Regions from separate parts of the Janibacter zhangyanbonis genome, predicted to be linked through region 2. Evidence: predicted binding sites of a transcription regulator. Region 2 holds the regulator's gene; each other region holds the start of a gene.
What was found. Region 2 encodes HrcA, which represses chaperone genes, less so after heat shock. Its sites were predicted from a motif close to TTNGCACTCGNNNNNNNCGAGTGCNAA; they were not measured.
Positions count from the first base shown of each region.

Region 1: groL (chaperonin GroEL) is a predicted target of HrcA. The motif match lies at 1,513-1,539, and genes of this name have one in related genera.
Region 3: groES (co-chaperone GroES) is a predicted target of HrcA. The motif match lies at 1,920-1,946, and genes of this name have one in related genera.

Region 1 is NZ_CP191481.1:370,791-374,063, reverse strand. It holds gene groL (chaperonin GroEL) at 1-1,395, opposite strand, end outside; gene ACQBJO_RS01885 (hypothetical protein) at 1,618-2,082, shown strand; gene ACQBJO_RS01880 (hypothetical protein) at 2,173-2,748, shown strand; gene ACQBJO_RS01875 (hypothetical protein) at 2,758-3,204, opposite strand.
Region 2 is NZ_CP191481.1:2,137,036-2,140,308, forward strand. It holds gene ACQBJO_RS10410 (16S rRNA (uracil(1498)-N(3))-methyltransferase) at 1-297, opposite strand, end outside; gene dnaJ (molecular chaperone DnaJ) at 303-1,427, opposite strand; gene hrcA (heat-inducible transcriptional repressor HrcA) at 1,486-2,520, opposite strand; gene ACQBJO_RS10425 (DUF3097 domain-containing protein) at 2,662-3,273, shown strand, end outside.
Region 3 is NZ_CP191481.1:2,612,209-2,615,481, forward strand. It holds gene groL (chaperonin GroEL) at 1-1,391, opposite strand, end outside; gene groES (co-chaperone GroES) at 1,490-1,786, opposite strand; gene ACQBJO_RS12745 (class I SAM-dependent methyltransferase) at 2,000-3,238, shown strand.

The DNA.
Region 1 (3,273 bases), 1.7 Mb from region 2:
CTCGGTGACGACGCCGCCGTTGAGGCCTGCGTTGGCCGCGATCTGCTTGAGCGGCGCACCCGCGGCGACGCGCACGATGTTGGCACCGGTCGCCTCGTCGCCCTCGAGCGAGAGCTTGTCGAAGGCGGCCTTGGTCGCCTGCAGGAGCGCGACGCCACCACCGGCGACGATGCCCTCCTCGACGGCAGCCTTGGCATTGCGCACGGCGTCCTCGATGCGGTGCTTGCGCTCCTTGAGCTCGACCTCGGTGGCCGCACCCGCGCGGATGACGGCGACGCCGCCGGCGAGCTTGGCGAGGCGCTCCTGGAGCTTCTCGCGGTCGTAGTCCGAGTCGGAGTTCTCGATCTCGGCCTTGATCTGGTTGACGCGGCCGGCGATCTGGTCCTGGTCGCCCGCGCCCTCGACGATGGTCGTCTCGTCCTTGGTGACGACGACCTTGCGAGCGCGGCCGAGCAGGTCGAGCTCGGCGGTCTCGAGGGAGAGGCCGACCTCCTCGGAGATGACCTGGCCACCGGTGAGGATGGCGATGTCGGCCAGCATGGCCTTGCGGCGGTCACCGAAGCCCGGGGCCTTGACGGCGACGGACTTGAAGGTGCCCTTGAGCTTGTTGACGACGAGCGTCGACAGGGCCTCGCCCTCGAGGTCCTCGGCGATGATCAGCAGCGGCTTGCCGGCCTGCATGACCTTCTCGAGGACGGGCAGGAGGTCCTTGATCGAGCCGATCTTGGAGTTGGCGATGAGGACGTAGGGGTCCTCGAGCACGGTCTCCATGCGCTCGGTGTCGGTGACGAAGTAGCCGGAGATGTAGCCCTTGTCGAAGCGCATGCCCTCGGTGAGCTCGAGCTCGAGCCCGAAGGTGTTGCTCTCCTCGACGGTGATGACGCCTTCCTTGCCGACCTTGTCCATGGCCTCGGCGATCTTGGCGCCGATCTCCTGGTCAGCGGCGGAGATGGAGGCCGTGGCAGCGATCTGCTCCTTGGTCTCGATCTCCTTGGCCATCGCGAGCAGCTCGCTGGAAACTGCAGCGACGGCGGCCTCAATACCGCGCTTGAGGGCCATCGGGTTGGCGCCGGCCGCGACATTGCGCAGGCCCTCGCGCACGAGTGCCTGGGCGAGGACGGTCGCCGTCGTCGTGCCGTCACCGGCGACGTCGTCGGTCTTCTTGGCGACCTCCTTGACGAGCTCGGCCCCGATCTTCTCGTAGGGGTCGTCGAGCTCGATCTCCTTGGCGATGGACACGCCGTCGTTGGTGATCGTGGGGGCGCCCCACTTCTTCTCCAGGACGACATTGCGGCCCTTGGGGCCGAGGGTGACCTTGACGGCGTCGGCGAGGGTGTTCATGCCCCGCTCGAGGCCGCGACGGGCCTCCTCGTCAAAAGCAATGAGCTTTGCCATTCGGGTGGTTCCTCCACGCGAATCGAAGGGTGCGACCGGGGGTGCCCGCGACGGACGGAGTGCGACCACCCGGCTCACGTCACCGTGCGATCGCGCCCCTCACCTGACCGGTCAGGACTGTCACTCTCACGAGGAGAGTGCTAAGGCCCATTATTGGCACTCTCCCCCTGCGAGTGCAAACGATCCTCCCCTTCGCCCCCGACGGCTTGGCACAGTGGAGCCATGAGCGATCTCGACTGGAGCACGCCCACCGGCCTCGCCGCGATCAAGGCCCACCTCGCCGAGCGCATCGACGGCTGGACCCCGCCGGTTGCCTGGGCCGTCGGCATCACGCCGGCGAGCAGCGACCCGGAGGTGCAGTTCCCCCACGTCAACCTCCCCGGGGGCAGCCACGGCCTGGCCGCCGTCGTGCTCGCATCGGTGCTGCGCCACGACGGCAGCACGGCCACGCTCGACGTCTCGGCCGAGCAGCTGCAGGCCGCTGTCGACGGGCTCGCGCCGGCGCAGGCGTGCGCCGAGGTCGAGCACCCCAACCTCGCCGCCTGGCAGGGCCTGCTCACCGAGGCGGGCGACAACCCCGCCCGCGCGCTCGTCGCCGTCTTCGTCGCCGACCTCGACGACCCGGTCGGCTCCGACGCCGACGGGCAGATGCGCGCCGGCTTCGAGGGGCTGCACCCGCGCACCTGAGCGACTGCACGCAACCGTCGAGGCGCCCCACGCGTCCTACGCTGTGAGGCTCGTCACACCGACGACTCCTCATCGACGAAGGGGTTCACCATGCGACGCACAGCCACCCTCACCATCCCGACCCTGGCCGCCGCCATCGGCCTGACGCTTGCAGGCGCGAGCGCCGAGGCGACGACCTCGGCCGACGGCGACGTCATCGAGGAGCACGTCGACGTGCAGGTCATGCTCGACGGCCCGATGAGCCAGGTCCGCGGCAACCAGCACCGGCTGATCTTCGAGACCGACGCCGAGGGCGTCCAGTGGCCGCGGGGCAAGCGCAAGATCGTCTCCTACTTCTGCCCGAGCGGGGCGACGGTCAACACGCGGTGGGTCTCGTCGCGCTGCGTCTTCCGCAGCACGGTCTACCTCGACCACGACCGCAGCGACTACCGGGTGAGCTCGACGATGCGCTCGGCCGTCGTCGACGGACCGCTCGAGGGCGCCGGCCGCACCTTCCCCTCCGACCTGGTCCTGCGTGCCGATGGCCGGGCCTGGACCGGAGAGTGGGTCGGCGGCACCCGGCTACGCCAGACGCACGCGACCGTCAGCGGGCGCGTCGACGGGGCGAAGGTCCGCTGGAACACCCGCGAGGACTCCTTCATCCACCGGATCGAGGCGACCCGCTGACCACCACGGTCACCGGAGGGTGATGAAGCCCCCGGGCTCGATGTCGCGGGAGACCCCGGCGAAGGTGCCGTCGGCACGCGTGATGCCGTGGTTGACGCCGGTCCACGGCGACCCCTTGAGCGTGAGGTCCACGGCGAGGTCGCGGGTGACGTGCGAGTCCAGGTTGACGGCCCGAGCCCGTCCGACGACCTTCGCCGAGAGCCCGGTCGAGCTGACGCGGAAGGTCAGCGGGCTCTTCTCGGGCAGGATCATCCGCTGGTCACGCAGCGTGCAGCCGGAGGTGTACCTCGGGTCCTGACCCGCGGGGCAGAAGTAGCTGTGCACGTAGTTGATGACGCCCTCGCTCTCGAGCGACATCTCGTGGACATTGCCCCGCAGTCCGGCGGCCTTGCCCAGATAGGTCGCGTGGTAACGGGCCCGCCCCTGCGACGGGCCCTCACCTCCACCGACGCACACGGCCCGTCGCGGGTTGCCTCAGCGCGACGACGGAACCGGACGCCCCCTTCGCCCGTCCAAGCGGTGAGC
Region 2 (3,273 bases):
GACGGCGTCCTCGTCGCGGCCGTCCTTGGCCAGGGCCTGCACGAGCACGAGGCGAAGGGAGGGCTCCGGCTCGTCGGCCCGCTCCAGGACCCGCAGGCGCACGAGCTCGCGACCGACCTCGGTCACCTCGGTGAGCACCCGTGCCCCGTGCCGGTCGGCGACGAGCACCTCCTCGCCCACGCCGAGGCGGACGACGGTCGCCGCGTGGTGGGCCTCGGGGCCGGTGAGCTCGACGAGCGCGTCAGGGGCGAGGCCGTCGAGTGCGCCGGGGTCGACGACGAAGAGCGGTGCGGTCACCGGGGTCAGCGACCCTTGAAGGCGTGGCGCAGGCGCCCGACGAAGCCGGAGTCGACGTCGTCGAGCTCGCCGTCGGGCTGCTCCTCGTCACGGGCCGCCGCGAGCTCACGCAGCAGGCGCTCCTGCTCGTCGTCGAGGCGGGTCGGCGTGCGCACGTCGACGTGGATGACGAGGTCGCCGCGGCCCTCGCGCCGCAGGTGCGTCACACCGAGGCCGGGCAGGACGATCGTGTCGCCCGGCTGGGTGCCGCGCTTGATGGTGATCTCCTGCTCGCCGTCGAGGGTGGCGAAGCTCATCGTCACGCCGAGTGCGGCTGCGGTCATCGGCACCGCGACCGAGGCGTGCAGGTCGTCGCCACGGCGGGTGAAGGTCTCGTGCTGACGCACGCGCAGCTCGACGTAGAGGTCGCCGGCCGGCCCACCACCGGGACCGACCTCCCCTTCGCCCTCGAGGTGGATGCGGGTGCCGTCGTCGACGCCGGCGGGGATGCGCACCTTCATCGAGCGGCGGCTGCGCACCCGGCCCTGGCCGGAGCACTCGTGGCAGGGGTTGGGGATGACCTCGCCGAAGCCCTGGCAGGTGGGGCACGGACGGCTGGTCATGACCTGGCCGAGGAAGGAGCGCTGGACCTGCTGGACCTCGCCGCGGCCGCCACAGGTGTCGCAGGTGCGTCGGCCGGTGCCCGGCTGGGCGCCGTCGCCGCTGCACGAGCCGCAGACGACGGCCGTGTCGATGGTCAGCTCCTCCTGGCCGCCGAAGACGGCGGTCGCGAGGTCGATCTCGAGGCCGACGAGTCCGTCCTGGCCGCGCGCGGAGCGCGAGCGCGGACCGCGCCCGGCGCCGCCGGCCGCCTGCCCGAAGAACTGCTCCATGATGTCGCTGAAGGTGAAGCCGGCGCCGAAGCCGTCGTGCTGGCCGCCGTAGGGGTCACCGCCCATGTCGTACTGGCGGCGCTTCGTCTCGTCGGAGAGGACGTCGTAGGCCTGCGAGACCCGCTTGAACTGCTCCTCGGCCTCCGGGCCGGGGTTGACGTCGGGGTGCAGGGTGCGGGCCAGCTTGCGGTAGGCCCGCTTGATCTCCTCGGGCGTCGCCTCGCGGCTGACGCCCAGGTCCTCGTAGTAGTCGTTCACGCGTGACGTCCTCGGTGGGTGGTGGGGGTCGGGTGGTCGTGCGCGGTGCGGTCGCCGGTCAGGCGTCCACGATCCGCGAGAGATAGGTGGCGACGGCGCGCACCTGCGCCATGGCCGCCGGGTAGTCCATGCGGGTGGGGCCGAGCACACCGACGGCGCCGACCTGCTCGTCGCCGGAGCCGTAGCCGGAGGTGACGAGCGAGGTGCCCTGCAGCCCGGACACGGGGTTCTCGGAGCCGATGCGCACCGAGACGCCGGCCGCGGTCTGACCGGCCTCGACGCTCAGCAGCTTGAGCAGGACGACGTGCTGCTCGAGCGCGTCGAGCACCGGCTCGAGGGTCATCGGGAAGTCGCTCGAGCTGCGCGCGAGGTTGGCGGTGCCGGCGAGCGTCACCTTGGTCACGCGCTCCTGCGCGAGGGCGTCCTCGACGGCCGCGATGACCCCGGCCGTCAGGGCATCCTCGGTCTCGTCGTCCTCGCCGGCCAGGGTGCGCAGCGCGGTGATCGCGTCGGCGAGCCGCAGGTCGCGGGTCGCGGCGTTGATCCGGCCGCGCGCACGTGCGAGGGCCTCGGCGCCCTGGCTGCTCAGGTAGTCGACGCTCGTCGGCACGATGCGCTGCTCGACGCGGCCGGTGCCCATGATGACGACGACCATGAGCCGGGTCTCGCTCATCGGGACGAGCTCGATGTGCTTGACCGTGCTGCGGGTGAGCGAGGGGTACTGCACGACCGCGACCTGGCGGGTCAGGGTCGACAGCAGCCGCACGGTGCGCTCGAGGACGACGTCGAGCTCGTCGGCGCCCTCGAGGTAGTCGGTGATCGCCGCCCGCTCGCCGCGCGACATCGGGCGGATCGCCTGGAGCCGGTCGACGAAGAGCCGGTAGCCGGCGTCGGTGGGGATGCGCCCGGCCGAGGTGTGCGGCGCGATGATCAGTCCCTCGTCTTCGAGGGCGGCCATGTCGTTGCGCACGGTCGCCGCCGAGACGTTGAGCTGGTGGCGGTCGAGCAGCGCCTTGGAGCCGACCGGCTCCGAGGTCTGCACGTAGTCCTCCACGATGGCGCTGAGCACGGCCATCCGCCGCTCCTGGCTCATGACGTCCTCCTTCGTCACCCACTCCGGGACCGCTGGCACTCGGTCCACCTGAGTGCCAAGTCTACGACCGTCGGAGGCATTCCAACGACCCCGGCGTGCCGCGCCGACCACTCCCACGGTGTGCGCCTACGGTCACCCCTCGTGAGCGATCGATACGGCAAGGACGTGCTCTCCGGCGACTGGAAGTCGAAGGGCAGGCTGGCGCGGCCCACCTCCCGTGCCCTCGAGGCCACCCGCGGAACGGTCGTCGAGGACGTCGAGACCGGCTGGGTCGGCGCGGTCGTCGCGGTGGAGAAGGCGGGCGGCGTGCACGTCGTCCACCTCGAGGACCGCCGCGGCAAGGTGCGGGCCTTCCCGCTCGGCGGCGGCTTCCTCGTCGACGGCGCCCCGGTATCGCTCACGGCACCGAAGGGAGCCCAGCGCGCCGCCCTCGCCGCGGCCGAGCAGCAGGCCTCCCGCACCGCGAGCGGCTCCGTCGCCGTCCACGACGCCAAGGCCAGGGTCGCCATCGGGTCGCGGATCTTCGTCGAGGGCCGCCACGACGCCGAGCTCGTCGAAAAGGTGTGGGGCCACGACCTGCGGGTCGAGGGTGTCGTCGTCGAGATGCTCGACGGTGTCGACGACCTCGCCGCCGCCATCCGCGACTTCGCACCGGGCAGGGGCCGCCGGATGGGCGTGCTCGTCGACCACCTCGTGCCCGGCAGCAAGGAGTCCCGGATCGTCGCCGAGGCCAACAAGGTCGCGCCCGAGCAC
Region 3 (3,273 bases), 480 kb from region 2:
GCGACGGCGACGTAGCCCTCGAGGCCCGCGTTCTCGGCGATCCAGCGCAGCGGCTCGACACCGGCGGTGCGCACGATGTTGGCGCCGACCTGCTCGTCACCCTCGAGCTGCACGGCGTCGAGCGCGGAGACCGCGTGCGCCAGGGCGGAGCCACCGCCGGCGACGATGCCCTCCTCGATGGCCGCGCGGGTCGCGGAGATCGCGTCCTCGATGCGGTGCTTCTTCTCCTTGAGCTCGACCTCGGTGTGCGCGCCGACCTGGATGACGCAGACGCCACCGGCGAGCTTGGCGAGGCGCTCCTGGAGCTTCTCGCGGTCCCAGTCGGAGTCGGTGCGCTCGATCTCGGACTTGATCTGGTTGACCCGACCGGTCACGTCGTCGGCGGCACCCTGGCCGTCGATGATCGTCGTGTTGTCCTTGGTGACGACGATGCGACGGGCCTGGCCGAGGTCCTCGAGACCGACCTGGTCGAGCTTGAGGCCGACCTCCTCGGCGATGACCTGGCCACCGGTGAGGATCGCCATGTCCTGCAGCATCGCCTTGCGGCGGTCGCCGAAGCCGGGGGCCTTGACGGCCGCGACGTTGAAGACGCCCTTGAGCTTGTTGACGACGAGCGTCGAGAGGGCCTCGCCGTCGATGTCCTCGGCGATGACGAGCAGCGGCTTGCCGGACTGCACGACCTTCTCGAGCACCGGGAGGATCTCCTGGATGTTGGAGATCTTGCCCTGGTTGATCAGGACGTAGGCGTCCTCGAGGACACCCTCCATGCGCTCCGGGTCAGTCACGAAGTAGGGGCTGATGTAGCCCTTGTCGAACTGCATGCCCTCGGTGAAGTCGAGCGCGGTCTCGGCCGTCGAGGACTCCTCGACGGTGATGACGCCGTCCTTGCCGACCTTGTCGAAGGCCTCGGCGATGGTCCCGCCGATGCCCTGGTCCTGGGCGGAGAGCGAGGCGACCTGGGCGATCTCGTCCTTACCCTCGACCTCACGGGCGGTCTCGAGCAGGCGGGCCGAGACGGCCTCGACGGCCTTGTCGATGCCGCGCTTGAGGCCGGACGGGGCGGCGCCCGCGGCAACATTGCGCAGGCCCTCCTTGACCATGGCCTGGGCGAGGACGGTCGCGGTCGTCGTGCCGTCACCGGCGACGTCGTTGGTCTTGGTGGCGACCTCCTTGGCGAGCTGGGCGCCGAGGTTCTCGTAGGGGTCCTCGAGCTCGATCTCGCGGGCGATGGTCACGCCGTCGTTGGTGATCGTCGGGGCGCCCCACTGCTTGTCGATGACGACGTTGCGGCCCTTGGGGCCGAGCGTCACCTTGACGGCGTTGGCGAGCTGGTCGACGCCGCGCTGAAGGGCGTCACGGGCGGAGTCGTTGAACTCCAGTTCCTTGGCCATGTCTGTCCTTTGGTTCTAACGAAGGGGGGAAAAGCGACGCCCCGGAGGGCCCGGGAGAGGGCCGCACCCGGGGCGTCAGCTGTGAGTCGTGCGCAGGCTCAGGCGAGGATCGCGAGCACGTCGCGGGCGGAGAGGATGAGGTACTCCTCGCCGCCGTGCTTGATCTCGGTGCCGCCGTACTTGGAGTAGATGACGCGGTCGCCGACGGAGATGTCCATCGGGACGCGCTCGTCACCGTCGTCGTTGAAGCGGCCGGGGCCGACGGCGACGACCTCGCCCTCCTGCGGCTTCTCCTTGGCGGTGTCCGGGATGACGAGGCCGGAGGCGGTGGTCTGCTGCGCCTCGATGCCCTTGACGACGATCCGGTCCTCGAGCGGCTTGATGGAAACCGACACGGTGACTCCTTCTGTGGGGACGAATGTGTGAGTTCTGGGGCGAAGCCGGGCCGGGCGCCGTCGCGGGGGTCGTCCAACCGTGGCATCTGGCACTCGCCAGTGGTGAGTGCCAAGAGCAAATCTAGGCCGCCGTTTGGCACTCGGTCAACCCGAGTGCCAGCGCCCGGTCGGATAGGTCCGCCGTGCCGAGCACGATGCGTGACAATGGCGCACGTGGACCCGACGACCGTGCGCTGGCTGGCCTCCCCCGAGGGGCACGAGTCCCTGCACGGCCTGCCCGAGTACCGCGAGGCGGACGCGGTCGGTCTGGCCTCGCGGCTGCGGGCGGCGGGCCACTCCGCCGAGCGCGTCGCCGCGCTCCTGACGCAGAAGCGTCTGCAGGCTCGCGCGCAGGAGAAGTTCGGCGAGTTCGCCGAGGGCATGCTCTTCACCCCCGACGGGCTCGAGCAGGCCAGCCGCCTCGAGGTCGCCGCCACCCACGCCGGGCGCTACGCGACCGCGAGCCTGGCGACCGTCCACGACCTCGGCTGCGGCATCGGCTCCGACGCGATGGCGATGAGCGCCCTCGGTGTCACCGTCCACGGGGTCGACGCCGACCCGCTCTCTGCCGCCATCGCCGACGTCAACCTGCGCCCCTGGCCCGACAGCCGGGCCCGCACGGGGGTGGCCGAGGACTTTGAGGCACCCCTCGACCCCTTGCACTCGCGCACCGGTGTCTGGCTCGACCCGGCGCGCCGCACGCCCGGCGTCACCGACCGGAGCGGGCGCACGCGACGGGTCTTCCGGCTCGACGAGATCTCGCCGTCGTGGGACTTCGTGCTGTCGGTGGCCCGCGACGTGCCCGCGACCGGCGCCAAGCTCTCCCCTTCGCTCCCCCACGACATCCCGCCGCTCGGCACCGAGGCCCAGTGGACCTCGTGGCAGGGCACCGTCCTGGAGTGCACCGTCTGGTGGGGCCCGCTCGTCAAGGAGGCCGGACGCAGCGCCCGCGTCCTGCGCAAGGGCGCGCCCCCGGTCGAGGTGGACCAGCGCACCTGCGAGGAGGACCCCGCCGCGGCCGCCTCGCTCGCCGAGACGGGGCGATGGCTCTACGAGGCCGACCGAGCCGTCAACCGGGCCGGGCTCATCGGCACGGTCACCGGCGCCGTCAGCGGGATGGAGCTCGAGGCCGGGCTGGGCTACGTCACCAGCGACGAGGCGCTCGACCTCGGCCACGCCCGCCGCTACGAGGTGCTCGAGGCGATGCCCTTCTCGGTCAAGGGGCTGCGCGGCTGGCTGCGCGAGCGCGGCATCACCGGTCTGACGGTCAAGAAGCGGGGCATCCGCCTCGACGAGGACCAGCTGCGCAAGCAGCTGAAGATCGGGCGCGGCGCCGGTGACGGCGAGAGCGCGACCGTCGTGCTCACCCGCGTCGGTGGTGAGCAGGTCGTGCTCGTCGTCGCCCTCACCTGATCACCCTCGGTGTATCTTGACGTCAAGACATATAT